2 linked regions of the Brasilonema sennae CENA114 genome follow. The protein of the gene in region 1 binds, or shares a complex with, the protein of each later gene. Links are inferred from orthologs where the notes say so. Each region holds a gene or a part of one and is shown on either strand. Other genes may lie near its edges. The genes, in order: DP114_RS13415 and accD.

Region 1 (7,589 bases):
TGCGGTCATAGGTGGTGGCATTGCGGATACCAAACCAACCTAACAAGGCTATCCACAAACCAGTGACTAATTCCCCTGTAAAATAATCTACTGCTAGACCTAGGGCGATCGCCCCATAACCCAAAATTTGCCCTGCTTTTGCTGCTAACCGTACAGCTTGAAAGCGGTTCCCTGTTACTTTCCACAAAGCTGCTTTTAAAACTTGTCCGCCATCTAAGGGTAAACCAGGAATCAGGTTGAACAGTGCCAAAACTAAGTTGATTCTGCCTAAATCTCTAACCATGACGTTAGCAGGACTGTTATCAGGCAAAACATTTACTAGCAGGCTGAGGAGGACAAACAGGACAACACTCACGAATGGTCCGGCAATTGCGACTTGAAATGCTTTTCCTGGGGTTTTGGATTCTTCTTCGATAGAAGCAATACCACCAAACAGGAATAGAGTAATCGAATTGACTTTTATACCTTGCGATCGCGCAACTAAGCTATGACCCAATTCGTGCAATAATACTGAACCAAAGAGCAGTAATGCCATCACCACTCCACCACTCCAAGCTAGAGTCGTTCCCCATGTTTGGTAAGCCACCCCAAAGTTAAGGGTTGCCAACCCTAAAATCACAAACCACAGGGGGTCTAAAAACAGTGGGATTCCGAATAAAGACCCGATTTTCCAATTTGTTTGCATCACATTTTCCTAAAACTAGATATTTTTAATCGCTCAGAAATACGTTTTATATGTTCTTTTTTACACATATATCCTTTTGCCTCACTAACTTTTGCTTACTGAAATTTGGAAAATCAGCAATGGCTGGTTATATAGACTCCAATTTCTAGAATAGACAATTCTGAAGAGCGAGCAAAACTCAAACTAGGGCGCAGTTATTTAAGAGTTAAAAATATAAGTGGCAGGTCTTCTCTGCTTCAAAAGATGACTTGAAAGAGAAAAAACCTGCCGCGTCAAAGTCCAGCGAAGCCGAGGCTTTGAGTTTATGTGTACGCTACGGTACTTAAAAAAGACTATGGTCGGGGATACAGAGATGTTGTCATAAAACATCTCTCTCAAAATCTAGATGCCACCGAGATTTGTCAACCCCAGAACAATGCCAATCCCTACAATATGCCCAAAACACATAGCAGCAATGAATCCTGGAAGAGTTACGGGAAGTACGGGCAGTTTGGGACCTACCTTGGGAGATTTAGTAAACGATGTCAGCAAAAGAGCTACTAAACAGCTGACGCTGATGATGATTCCTACAGTAGGATTCCACTCAGGTGTTGCGGGAACAGTGGTGGCGGCTGCTGCTAGTAAGATAGATGAAATCAAGCTTTTATCTCCTAAATAGAAAAATTGACAAGTGGTCAGTCATTAGCATATGGCTAGCTATGCGCTGACTGCTTATTGGTAAACCATAAAGATTATAGAATCATAAAGGAAAGAACTTGAAATTGTTTATACAATTTAGGTTTGATGTAACTATTACTACTATTATTTCTCAAAAATATCTATGCGGGTAAAGATTTGCGGAATAACTCAACCACAACAGGGGAAGGCGATCGCCTCTTTTGGTGCAACAGCCTTAGGATTTATTTGTGTTCCAACCTCACCGCGCTATATCAATATAGAGCAAATTCGGGCGGTTGTGGAACAACTGCCCGAAAAAATCGACAAAATTGGAGTTTTTGCCAATACTTCTGTTCCTGAAATTACTCAAACAGTAGTTCATTCTGGCTTAACTGGCGTTCAATTACACGGAGATGAATCCCCGGAATTTTGTCAGCAGTTGCGTCAATTGCTACCAGATATAGAAATCATTAAAGCTTTGAGAATCCGTAGTTTTGAAGATACTGAAAAAGCTGAAACTTATACTTCAAACGCAGATACGCTGTTACTTGATGCTTACCATCCACAGCAACTAGGTGGTACAGGCACAACTCTAGACTGGACAATGTTGCAGCAATTTCGCCCTAGCTGTCCTTGGTTTTTGGCGGGGGGACTCACTCCAGAGAACATTATACAGGCTTTGACTCAGATAACCCCTAGTGGCATTGACCTATCGAGTGGTGTAGAACGTGCCCCAGGAGATAAGGATTTAGACAAGGTAGCTAAGTTGTTTGAAAAGCTGCATTCAAAGTGCTGAGTGTAATTAACAGTTATCAGTTATCAGTTACCAGTTATCAGGTAGGAAACGGACAAAGTCCACCCCTTGTTCACTGTTTACTGTTCACTGTTCACTGTTAAGCGTTCCCTAAAAATTCGTAATGTGACACCTGAGGGTGCGGAATGTAGGTTAGAACAACGATGATTGGTGACGAATTAAGTTGAAGAATTCTTCACGAGTTTTATGATCATCTTGAAATACACCCTGCATTGCGCTTGTCACAGTCCAAGAACCAGGTTTTTGGACACCCCGCATAACCATGCACATATGTGTAGCTTCCATCACAACGGCAACTCCCTGTGGTTCTAGAATCATTTGAATTGCTTGAGCAATTTGGCGAGTGAGCCTTTCTTGCACTTGCAAGCGTCGGGAATACATCTCGACAATACGAGCAAGCTTGCTCAATCCCACAACTTTTTGATTAGGGATATAAGCAACATGAGCTTTGCCCATAAATGGCAACATATGGTGTTCGCACAAGCTAAAAACGTTGATGTCCCGTACTAATACCATCTCATTATGACCTTCATCAAAGATGGCTTCGTTGACGATTTCTTCTAAAGATTGGTTATAACCACTGGTGAGAAACCTCATTGCCTCTGCTACCCGCTTGGGTGTTTTCAGCAATCCCTCGCGTTCGGGATCTTCTCCAACACCCACCAGTAGAGTCCGTACCGCGTCCATCATTTGCTCCATTTGCTCCTCTGTTTGCGGGTGCAACTCAGCTTGCTGCCCATTGTGAGTGTTGCGATCTGGTCTTGTAGAGATGGCTTCCGTCAAGTCTGGAATCAGAGGAGATTGTTGAGAGCAATTGGTTCCGTCGGAAGGAGCAATAGTCATGGTGTCGAGTTTTAGTTAAGGTTTGATTAGGAGCAATGAGTCAGCAGTCATGAGTCTTGTATTATTAGCAAAAACTAAAGACAATAGACAAATGACTAGTTAGAGTGTGCCAGCCCCAGGCACGATAGTCAATTTATGAATAACTGCCTGTTGTGGTAGCAAAGGAAGCTCAAGAACTAACTTTCAAATTGTTTAACGGTTTGATAACCACGTCACTACTCTGTTATATAAGTCTGGTAGTGTCGATAGATTAAACAAACCTAAGAATCCGATTAACTTTCTTCGACAATTGCTATTTTGTATTGCGAAGAGATATTTACCCCATTTCACATATTCCATAGGGTTAGAAGAAACTGTAGATGACAGTTGTAAAAGTTGTACAAACCGCTAATATCTGTACAGCATAGCCGCTCGTACTGGAATAGGTAAGACATTTGCGCTCCTACTCCCTAGAAATTCATATCATAATTCAAGGGGATAGTCAGCTTAGTAGTTTAACGAGTACGCGGTTTGTACCTCCTACTAAAAACTATAAGTTTCTATATTACCCATAGGGACAGAACATAAGGCTTAGCAGTTGACTCATGACTAAAAATACAAATGCCTATGACTTAAAAGATTGTTAAAAATCTTTAAATGACATAGGCAATTATAGCATTGCCGCTATTGTGATCAAGTAGCTGAGGTCTTATGAGTGGGACAGTTCAGTAAAGACACCAATTTTCCGGAACTTTTCGTAGCGCATTTGGCGTCGTTCACTAGGAGCCAAGCGGTTGAGTTCCTCCAAATTGTCTAAGAGGGCTTGCTTGAGAGTGGTAACTGCTCCCAGAGGGTCAGAATGAGCACCGCCAATGGGTTCAGGTAATATCTGGTCGATGATTCCCAAGTGTTTCAAATCCGGTGCTGTCATTTTCAAGACAGCTGCTGCTTGGGGGGCTTTGGCAGCATCTTTCCACAAAATAGCAGCGCAGGCTTCAGGAGTAATCACAGTGTAAACGGCGTGTTCAAACATCAGCAGGCGATCGCCAATACTAATACCCAATGCACCGCCAGAAAAGGCTTCACCAATAACAGCACAAACTATCGGCACATCTAAGGAAAACATCTCACGTAGGTTGTATGCGATCGCTTCTCCTGCACCTTGTCGTTCAGCTACGACTGTAGGTAAAGCTCCTGGCGTGTCGATAAAAGTTAAAATTGGCATGCCAAACTTGTTGGCATGTTCCATCAACCGCATCGCCTTACGATAGCCTCCAGGGGAAGCCATACCGAAATTACGGGCAATATTGTCTTTTGTGTCGCGCCCTTTTTGATTACCCAGCATAACCACAGGTTGTCCGCCCAAACGACCTACACCACCAACTAAGGCAGGGTCGTTAGAACCACAGCGATCGCCATGTAACTCCATCCATTCATCACTGATAGCTTGAATATAATCAAGGGTACTAGGGCGGCGCGGATGACGAGCGACTTGTAGTCGCTGAGACGGCGATAGACTACCAAATATTTCTTCACGCAGTTGCATGGCGCGTGCTTCTAGCTGACGAATTTGACCAGAAACATCGACGCCGTTTTCTTCTGCAAGTTGCCGAATTTGCTCAATTCTAGTTGCCAGTTCTGCTAGCGGCTTTTCAAAATCCAACAGTAGCGGTTTACGCTCGGTAGTAGCCATTTTTTGACGAAAAAAGTGAAGAGTAAAAATTGAGGTGTGGGGCAAGGGGATTTTCTAGACTCATGAGTCACTAGCTCATAACTAATAACTCATGACTTATGACTAATCACTAAACCAGGAGTGGTCTAAATCCATGCTTTCTTGATACCTGACCAATTTGCTCCATTTTTTCTACAGTAATCCGATTGCGCCCCCAAGAGAAGTTAGTGTATAACTTCTCAAATTCCAATAGCATTGATTCTGCAAAACAAGCAAACAACTGGCGTGCTGGAACATCCATATTGACGATGCCCATAATTTTCCAATCAATATCCAGGGAATGTTCCACAATCCCACCATTTAGGACGTGTACACCTGGATGCTGAACTTTAGTTGCGAGATTTTTTGGATAGCCACCATCAATCAGCAAACAAGGTTGCTTTAAAACTTTGGGATCGATTTCCATCCCTTTAGGCATACTAGCAACCCAAACGACAATATCAGCTTGGGGAAGTGCTTCTTCCATAGACAGGATTTTTCCACGCCCCAGTTCGTCTTGCAGCTGTTGTAGGCGTTCTTGGTTACGGGCTACTAGCAACAGTTCCTTAACATCTGTTTTTGCATCCAACCAACGACAAACAGCACTACCAATATCTCCAGTCGCCCCGCATACAGCAACCGTTGCATTTGATAGTTCAATGCCTACTTGCTTCGATGCTTTTTCTACCTGTTGACAAATGATGTATGCTGTATGAGTGTTACCTGTGGTAAAGCGTTCAAACTCTAATTTAATATTGCGGACTTGTTTGAATTGCTCTAAATTAAAGTTTTCAAAAATTATTGAAGAAAATCCGCCTAAAGCTGTAATACTTATCCCGTGCTTTTGAGCGTGAGCCATAGCGTTGAGGATTTTGCGTGTTGCAGCTTTGATGCGACGAGTTGCCAGCATTTCTGGCAAAAAGCCTGACTCTACATACCGCCCTTCAATTTTTTGTCCGGTAACACTGGTAACTGTAATGTTATCGACAATTTGGGGCGGAGCGCTGCACCAAAAATCTAACCCCTGATCAGCATATTCTGGGTAGCCCAATTCTTTGGCTACTGCTTGCGCGTGTTCTAAACTAGTAAGGTGTCCGATTAGACCAAACATGAACGATGTTGTGACGCGTATCCTTCGTTAGAAGGGTGGAATAGGCGGGTTAAGATATAATTAACCCTTCAAAATACTACACAAAAACTAACCAGCAAATGAGAGTCTGCTCTGGCTTTTAAGAAATTCAAAAAAAGGATGCAAGCCCCACTCGCTTCTTAAAAATTCAAAATTCAAGATGCAAAATTCAAAAAAAGACTCTTTAATTTTGAACTTTGTTAGCGCAGCGGGACGCACTCCTCCTTTGTTCGCGTTGCAAGAACGTGTCCCCTTGGGACTCAGCGTGCCCGTCCGCCGCAGGCATAGGGCATACTTTGAATTCCTCCCAAGGGTAGATCCCTAATCCCCACTCTTTCAAGAAGTGGAAACTTTGAATTTCCTGTTGTCCTATCCGGTGATTCCGTAGGCAGACAGACGCATGAGCTCGCGGGTGGAAAAACCAATATTACTAAGAGCTTCTCCGTATTGAATCATGAAAGCTTCTACTAAAGCGTCCTTTTCCATAGCTAAGGTGCGCGCATCATCCTCAACAGAGTTGAGCATTTTCCACACTATGGGTAAGTTTTGGCGATTTGCTTCTTCTAATTCCGCTTTGGATTGTTCAAAGTGTTCTTTCAACCATACTTCTCCAAAGTTGAGGTGGCTGTATTCATCTTTAACTACCCCTTCGGTGATTTTACGAGCAAAATCATCAGCAACTTCGATGTAAATTTCGTATGCGGCGATCGCAAAACATTCAATAATCAAAGACTGAATCAGCAAGCAAGTAACGACTTTACCTTCAGCGGCTGCTTTTTGAAAATTTTGATGCAATGGGGCAAAAAACTCTTGAGCAAATTGCATATCTGGCGTTACCTTCAGATTGCGCCCACAAGCTTCAAATCCTTTTTTGTGGCGACTTTCCATCTTAGAAAGCCGAATTAGCTCATCTTGATTTTCGCTCAGCAGTTCAGTGAGTTTGAGATAATTTGCGTGCGCTTCTTGTTCGCCTTCTATCACAATCGCATTGATCCGGCTGTAAGCGTCTTTGTATACTTCGCTCTGGAAGTCAAGTTCTGGTTGATCTACAAGCTGCTGCATTGTACATTCACTCCCGTGAAATGAATTATCTTATACAAGAATCGAGTTTTGCCCGTGAAATAAGGGCAAGGGTAACTATGATTTAATTTTACTTAACAAGTCTCTATGTTATAGATTAGCTTTTGCTGGTGGGATTAGCTCAAGCTAATTCACAAAACAAGTAGGCAATAACAGAGACAGGGGATTCATGATGGATGACGAATCCAAAATCCTAAACGCCAAGCACTCTCAACATAGACCTTTAGAAGGAGACTTCAGCAAGGGTAGCCTAGCAGCTAAATTGAAAACTTCCCCAAGGCTAGGAATTCTACTGCTAGCTGCTGTTATAGTATTATTACCCTTAGTTGTCGAGTTGTTGACATCCTTTGTTCCTAATAAGGCACTATCTTGTGTTTTAGGGGAAAATAGCTGGTTTTTAGTCCATTATCACGATACCTGGGAGACAGGTTAACTTTTACTTGCTTTTGCTAATTCTAGCTTAGTGCGCGATCGCGCGTTGTGCGTCTTTCAACAGAAGAATTGAGCAATTTATAGCAGCGCCTGTTCATCGTTAGTGACATCGCCAAATCTTTACTGCACCATCATTACTACTACTGACAATGCTCTTTCCATTTGGACTGATAGTGAGAGAATGAATCAAATCTAAATGTCCGGTAAGGGTATCAATGAGTTGCCCATTGCCCATGTCCCACAACTTGATAGTTTTATC
Region 2 (7,549 bases), 450 kb from region 1 along the record:
ATGGTATTTATTGGGTTCTTAGTGATACCTACTTTAACCGTGAAATTGTCAGACAACGGTTGGATGAGTTAGCGGTAGTTGAAAGTCAATTGCTAGCAAATCTACATTCAGAACCTCGCATTCACAGTTAGAAGATATTGGAAATGAAAAATTACTATAAGAAATGTCTCATTCGTGACTGGGAGTTTGGGGTTTAGGACAAGGAAAAAAAATATTTGCTACAACCATTAGAAGCAGCGCTAGCATTCCGTGGTTTTCAGTAAATTTGGATTGAAACCGCCAGTGTTTTGAGCGAAGCTGTCAAACTATACGAAAGCAGTGGGTATCAAAAGGCAACGGGTGTAGAAACAGCTCGTTGTGATACAGTTTATGTAAAGTCCCTAGGCTCTGGTCATTAGTTATAGCTATAGCCAACTCTATTAGGACGTAGGGAACGCTTAACGCTTAACAGGGTTTCAAATCTCGTGATGTCCGTATTTTCTGATTAGTTCATGTCCTAATCTACCTGGCAACGGCTATATTTGAACTTTTTTAAGTGCGTACTCGTACGCCAAATTTTGAATGGCTTAATTTGAGCATAGCAAGTGGGACTGAACCGTCACCCAGAATGCACCAACTGTGAGTCCTTAGCTTTCTTTATACTTTGTCTTTACGCCTCTTTTGCCAAAAAAGTCAAGTTTCAAAACGAGACAAAATTGCTATTTTTATTTTTAAACATTTATGATCAAAACTCTATACTTAGACAAAAGTATTAATAGTAACTAATAAATGATTTCAGACCTGATTTGTGATTCTTGCTTCACCTATGGAGTATGGAAAAACATTAAACTAAGTGAAAATAGGGATAAAAAAATCTCTCTTGAGACGGTTGCATTATTTATCATACTAAATTAATAATAAGTATTTTAAACCAATTTCAGGGATAGTCATCAGACAACTGTTTGTAAAAGAATGGAACCACTATAGGCTGCCATTGATTTTGAAAAACAAGCTGCTGCATTTACCTAGTTTTGTCAGACGTGGAAAACTACTAAACACATGTTATACTCTTTTCTCCTGTACTCTACTTAAAAATTGTGTGTTTTGAGGGACACAACCATTATGTCTGCGAACAAGACAGACGTACTCAAAAATTGGTTGATAGTTGTAGCACTTACGTCTATTTTATCACCAATAGTATTTTTCATCACATTTACCAAAATGGAGGAGTTGTCAAATCAACCAAAAATCGAAAATAGAACTCAAGTATTCTCAACAACAGCTACCCTTTTGCTAGGATTAGCAGTGATGATTCATGCATACGTGGCAGCAAAACGCGCCCAAGCTCTTCAAGAAAGTGCGATCGCAGCGCATAAGAGTAATGAGATTGCAATCAAGAATGTCCGTATCGCCCAAGAAAGGCTGATTACAGAACGCTTTATGACTGCAATTACCCAGCTTGGGCATCAAAGTGCTGCGACACGGACGGGTGCAATTTATTCTTTGGAAAGAATTGCTCAAGATTCTCCTCAGCAATACTGGACAATTATGGAAATTCTGACAGCTTTTGTGCGAGAGAATGCTGCTGGAAAACTGCAAAACGAGCAAATTCAACAAACTGCAAGAACTCCTACAGATATTCAAGCAGCCTTGAATGTCATCGCCAGACGTCAGATCCAAAAAGACCAGCCAAATCAGAAAATTGATTTGCGATATGCTGATATGAGCACAGCAGACTTGCATAAAGCCAACTTCCAGCAAGCAGATTTGCGGGGAGCTAACCTCTGTCAAGCCAATTTACACGGAGCGAACTTGTGTGAGGCAAATTTGGAAGGTGCTAAACTCTCTGGGTCAATTCTATATCAGGCCAACTTGCAATCAACCAACTTAACTGATGCTGACCTTTGTGGAGCAAACCTTAATTGTGCTCAAGCCTCTGGGGCAAATTTACGTGCAGCAAATCTTACAGGAGCAAGTTTGCGTGGAGCTAATCTACGAAGAGCTAATTTATACAAAGCCAATTTGCAAGGGTCTAATTTAAAAGCTGCGAACTTACAAGAGGCAAAGCTGTTTTTAGCTAATTTGCAAGGAGCAAAGTTGGGTAAAGCCAACTTACAAGGAACGGGTTTGATTGGAGCAAATTTACAACAAGCAAACCTGAATGGAGCCAATTTGCAACAAGCAAACCTGAATGCAGCCAAACTGCAAAACACAGAAATGTTTTTTGCCAATTTTTCTGAAGCAAGCCTCAGAGAAACTGACCTCTGCGGAGCAAACCTTATGGGAACGAACCTACAAATGGCAATTCTCCATGAAGCAAACCTCTGTGGGGCAAACCTCATGGGAGCCAACCTTAACATGACAAATCTAAGTCATGTAAAACTGGAAGGGGCAATTTTAACAGGAGCCAAAAACCTGAAACTGCATCAAATGACATTTACACAAGACGATGTTACAACTCACCTGACAGATAATGTTCCATCATAGCGCGGATCGCACGCCGATTAGTTAACTAACAGTAAGTTGGAAGCACAATTAACTGACTGATAATTCATTTACATTTGATATGCAAACAGGGTGCGTCCCTACTTTTCAATACACCCAAACTGACTGACCTGAATAAAATTCTTTTGCAGCTACCAATTATATCGTGTCGGGTTGAAGACTTAATCACCACACTCCATAGGGAAATCCAAATTTTCGATTTTTGTAAGCAGGGTAAGCGCATCTTGTAAATAAGAACGTCTCAGAGTCAATCAAGCCGAAAATCGTCGCAGTAATTCTTGTTTATTGATAATGTTTTTGGCGATTGCAAAAAAGCAACACACGCCTCAGCCCAAAGCGCATGCTGCGGGAAGACGTATCGCTTTGACCCTTGGGAAACATACAAAACGAGAAACTGTGATGATTCATTGACACACAAACACATGTTTTTGTCAACACTAATTTAGATGCGCTTACCCTGTTTTGCAAAAAGTCTAATGTTCGAGAAGCAATGATTACTCAACAGCGCTAGAACTCAAACTTCTTGTCTCCCAAACCACCATATTATTATGGGTTGACGTTGGTGCAGGTGGCTGGTGTAAGGCAATCAACTGTGCTAATGTTCGTTTTAGCTGAGTACGAGGAACAATCTCATCCACAAAGCCGTGCTTGAGTAAATCTTCCGCAGTTTGAAACTCCTCTGGAAGTTTTTCCCGTAAGGTTTGTTCGATCACTCGCCGCCCAGCAAAACCGATAGTAGCCTTTGGTTCTGCTATGATGATATCGCCCAACATCGCAAAACTAGCAGTTACACCACCTGTGGTGGGATTTGTCAAAACGGGAATGTACAGCAACCGCGCTTCTTGATGACGCTCCAAAGCTGCAGAGATTTTCGCCATCTGCATGAGGGAAAGCATTCCTTCTTGCATCCTCGCTCCACCAGAGGTACAAACAATAACCACAGGATATCGTCGTTGAGTGGCTTGCTCAATCAGGCGCGTCAGTTTTTCTCCGACAACAGAACCCATACTTCCTCCCATAAACCGGAAGTCCATAACGCCAAGAGCAATGGATAAACCATTTATTTGACCAAAACCAGTTTTAACGGCGTCTATTAACTTCAGTTTGTCCTGGGTTTCCCGCAGGCGATCAATATAAGGTTTGCGATCGCGAAACTGTAGTGGATCGGTAGGACACAAATGCTCATCTATCGACCTCCAACTATTCACATCAATCAATTGACGGATGCGCTCATCACTATCAACTCGATTATGATGTCCACACTCAACACAAACCATTTGGTTGGCTCTTAGATCTTTGGCATATGTCAACACTCCACAGTTAGAACATTTATGCCACAGTCCATCAGCAATCTCACGCTCTTGGGGTTCTAGGATGGTAGATCCTGATTTCCGTCGATTTGCAAACCAATCTAATAAAGACTTTAAACCGCGTGATTCTTCGTTGTTCGCCATTTGTATCTTATCTTACGTGGATAGTATGTTGATAAAAGATCAAACCAATGCTGTCAAAATCTTAGTTTTTTATCATGACTCCTTTGTCCATACTAAGGATGAATGACTCATAACTAATGACAACATATTCAAAATTGTCTTGTAAGCTATAGGAGACCATATTTTAGATCTTTGGTTGCCAGCTTAACGAAAATACGTAAACCAATTCAAGTCTCTTGCTCGCCTTCTGGGAAACTTAAAAAGTAGTAAAGCAGTCCATTGCTGTTGTAACGGTACCTACAAAGCTCCACTAAGCCCCTGTCCCAAATAGGATTTCACCCCCTAAATCAATAATATTTGTTGGTATGTTATGAGAGGCAAGCAATTGCTGCATCAATTTTTCTTGTCAAAAGGGTACCCGTTATTAAGAGGATCATCCAACTCACGCTTAGGGTCTGTCTGTGGCTAAGGCTACAGCTTTTGGATCAGCGTACGCGCAGTCTCTTTGGAGGAGGTACGACACAGTTATGGCGATGCGATACGCAAAGCGTCAAGCCGGAGGCTTATCGCTCCCAAGTTCTGTGGAAGCTTGCGCGAACAAACAAGCGTGTTGTACAGGAAATACGCACACGCTACTTTAGGTGGTGAATATCACTCTACAGGGTGTGGAAAACCAGACTGCAGGGCTGAATTCACAAGATGATGTTATCAAAAGCTTAAAGATAGTAGTGGTGATTAAATCTACAGTTCTAGTGTATCTCCAAGTAGAGATAGACACTGCAAGGGCTTGCTGGAGAAACCAAGAATCTCCAGGAGTATCCCAAATATGTAAATTTATTTTATTTTGTAGTGCGCACAGAAGCGCGTTGTAGCGACTTCGGGGCCGGACAGCCCGCTTTCAATAGAAGTAGGGAGCAAGATGCTCCGACTACGATCTTTTATGCAAAATTGGATGTTCTCGAATCTCCTCGCATGAGGCTAGGATACAGTAAAATTCTATTCTTCAACTAATTGGAAAAAATAATCGTAAATAAAAAGACAAAATCGCCTCGCCGCCAAATAGAGCAATAACTGCCCCGCAAGCAAGAAAAGGACCAAAAGGTATCTTTTGCCCCCATTTTTGAGACAGCGCTGTGCGACTGCTGTGCTGTGATAGTATGATTTTGCCGCCAGCGACTATTACTCCAATAAGACTTCCAAGAAAACTAGCAAGCAATAAATACTTCCATCCTAGCCATGCTCCGATCATGGCTGCTAATTTGGTGTCTCCTCTACCCATAGCAGTTTTGCCGCATATAATTGAACCAATTATGGCGATCGCATCAAATAGCCATAAGCCCACCACTGCTCCTCCTATCGCCATTTTCAGATGATGTACCAATCCGATCCAACTCGCTTGTGGTAGAAAGCCACAAATTATGTGAAAAACAATTCCTACTAACAAACCCGACTTAGTCAGTGAGTTCGGTAGTGTCATTGTATCTAAATCAATCAGCGATAGTGCCAATAACCAACTGCAAAACGCCCAGTTACCTACTGTATAGAGCGAATACTTCTGTATCCAAAAAACTAACAAAAAAATAATACCCGTCACCCCCTCTACCACAGGATAACGGATAGAAATTTTTCTTTTGCAATAACGACAGCGTCCTCTTAACCATAGCCATCCCAACAGCGGTACATTATCGTAGGGTTTGAGTTGGTTTAAGCAATGGGGACAACCAGAGGGTGGAAAAAGAATCGAAAGTCCAATTGGTAACCGATAGACTATTACATTAATAAAGCTGCCAATAGATGTGCCTAAAGCAAAGACGATGAAACTTGTCTGGACTATTGTCAAGATGAACATTCGAGTCAATTGTGAGTTAGTGCGTTATTTGGGGCTTCGCCCATGAACAGCGGGTTCACCCAAACAGAGGGTTATTGCCATTTGCTCAAAAGTTATAACCTTAACTCACGACTGATGACTCATCACCAGTCTTTATGACTTAATACATATACGACTCAATTTGATTCAAAGGCACAAAGCATTCTTCAGGCAAGAGAATTGGTTGGTGAGTAAAAATCACTTTACCTCGGTGATTAGACCGATTAATTGCGACTCCTGAAGCTTGTCCAGTGATTTCGGGATGTACCTCACAGTAAGTGTGGTAAATCTGTCCAGCAGCTCTGATCACGGCAGGATCAATCAAAGCTGGCTGGTTCTTCTGATTGGTATAGTTTTCCTGTCCTTTTTTTAAAGCGTACACCACTCGCGAAGTATTGTTGTAGGTTTGTGTTAATAGTTTATCCGAAAATTTTCTTTAAAGTTGCCAAAATTTCCACTTTGAGCATATGCACTCATTTTGCTTCCAGAACTTGGATCAGTGCTTGGCCCATAGCGCGACAACCCAAAAGGTTCATATCTGGGGAAATTATATCTCCTGTGCGATCGCCTCTTTGTAACACTTCTAACACTCCTTGTTCAATGTGATCTGCTGCAGTTGATTCGTTTAAACCATAACGAAGCATCATAGCAGCACTTAAAACCTGTGCCAAAGGATTTGCTTTATCTTGCCCTGCTATATCTGGGGCAGAACCGTGGACAGGTTCAAAAACTCCTGGATTAGAAGCACCCAAACTTGCAGAGGGTAACATCCCAATACTCCCAGTTAGCATAGCAGCTGCATCTGAAAGAATATCACCAAACAAGTTGCCTGTGACAATAGTATCGAACTGCTTGGGAGCGCGTAACAACTGCATGGCTGCATTATCTACATACATATGAGAGAGTTCCACATCCGGATACTCTTGGGCAAGTTTGGTGATGCGATCGCGCCACAGTTGAGAAACTTCCAACACATTCGCCTTATCCACTGAACAGAGTTTCCCTCGCCGTTTTTGTGCAGCTTCAAACGCCACCCGCCCAATGCGCTCAATTTCTGATTCGGTGTAAGCCATTGTATTCACGCCGCGCTTTTCACCCGTTTCTGTTTCAAAAATTCCTTTAGGCTTGCCAAAGTAAATTCCTCCGGTGAGTTCGCGGACTACCAAAATATCAACGCCTTCGACAACCTCCCGTTTCAAAGAAGAAGCATCTATCAACTGAGGCAATATTTTCGCAGGGCGCAAATTGGCAAATAATCCCAACCCTGCACGCAGTCCTAACAAACCTGCTTCTGGACGTAAATGGGATGCTAAGGAGTCCCACTTGTAACCGCCAATAGCTGCTAGTAACACAGCATCGCTATTGCGACACGTATCCAAGCTGGATCCTGGAAGGGGTTCGCCTGTAGCATCAATTGCTGCACCACCGATGAGTGCTTCTTGGAATTCAAACTGAATATCAAACTTTTTCCCTACGACTTTCAGCACGTCTACCGCAACTGCCATAATTTCGGGTCCGATGCCATCGCCAGGGAGTAGGGTAATGCGGTAGTTGTGGGTCATACTTCGTTTTGGTGGTAGGTAAATGTTTAATCGCGCAGAATTTCTTGCAGATCAAATATCATACCTAGCAAGTGTACGCCCATGAGTAGCAATCGAGCAAAAAACTGGGTAAAGCCTATAATCCTTATTTGGTGTTGACATCGCTATTACCGCACGCCGCAAAGCGGCGTGCGGTAATTTTATTATTATGTGATTGAAAGAAC

What was found.
Region 2: the proteins of DP114_RS13415 (region 1) and accD are in contact, whole or in part, in a solved structure (PDB 8UXZ), measured with the Escherichia coli proteins. The link is inferred for Brasilonema sennae CENA114 from one-to-one orthologs.

Annotation. Positions count from the first base shown.
Region 1 is NZ_CP030118.1:3,150,019-3,157,607, reverse strand. Bases 2,680-5,576 are described here. They hold DP114_RS13415 (acetyl-CoA carboxylase carboxyltransferase subunit alpha), read right to left. Parts: upstream 4,672-5,576; coding sequence 3,688-4,671; downstream 2,680-3,687. Other genes in these bases: DP114_RS13410 (long-chain acyl-[acyl-carrier-protein] reductase), read right to left, coding at 4,781-5,576; folE (GTP cyclohydrolase I FolE), read right to left, coding at 2,680-2,999. In the rest of the region: DP114_RS13435 (site-2 protease family protein), read right to left, coding at 1-685; photosystem I reaction center subunit PsaK, read right to left, coding at 1,067-1,324; DP114_RS13425 (phosphoribosylanthranilate isomerase), read left to right, coding at 1,506-2,138; more of folE, read right to left, coding at 2,289-2,679; more of DP114_RS13410, read right to left, coding at 5,577-5,800; DP114_RS13405 (aldehyde oxygenase (deformylating)), read right to left, coding at 6,188-6,880; DP114_RS13400 (hypothetical protein), read left to right, coding at 7,068-7,331; DP114_RS13395 (WD40 repeat domain-containing serine/threonine-protein kinase), read right to left, coding at 7,431-7,589. UniProt on the Escherichia coli protein: Component of the acetyl coenzyme A carboxylase (ACC) complex. First, biotin carboxylase catalyzes the carboxylation of biotin on its carrier protein (BCCP) and then the CO(2) group is transferred by the carboxyltransferase to acetyl-CoA to form malonyl-CoA.
Region 2 is NZ_CP030118.1:3,599,727-3,607,275, reverse strand. The notes cover bases 1,959-4,815. They hold accD (acetyl-CoA carboxylase, carboxyltransferase subunit beta), read right to left. Parts: upstream 3,939-4,815; coding sequence 2,979-3,938; downstream 1,959-2,978. Other genes in these bases: DP114_RS15330 (pentapeptide repeat-containing protein), read left to right, coding at 1,959-2,466. Also shown: DP114_RS15335 (MiaE family protein), read left to right, coding at 1-131; more of DP114_RS15330, read left to right, coding at 1,102-1,958; DP114_RS15320 (prepilin peptidase), read right to left, coding at 4,921-5,766; DP114_RS15315 (hypothetical protein), read right to left, coding at 5,906-6,166; leuB (3-isopropylmalate dehydrogenase), read right to left, coding at 6,258-7,346.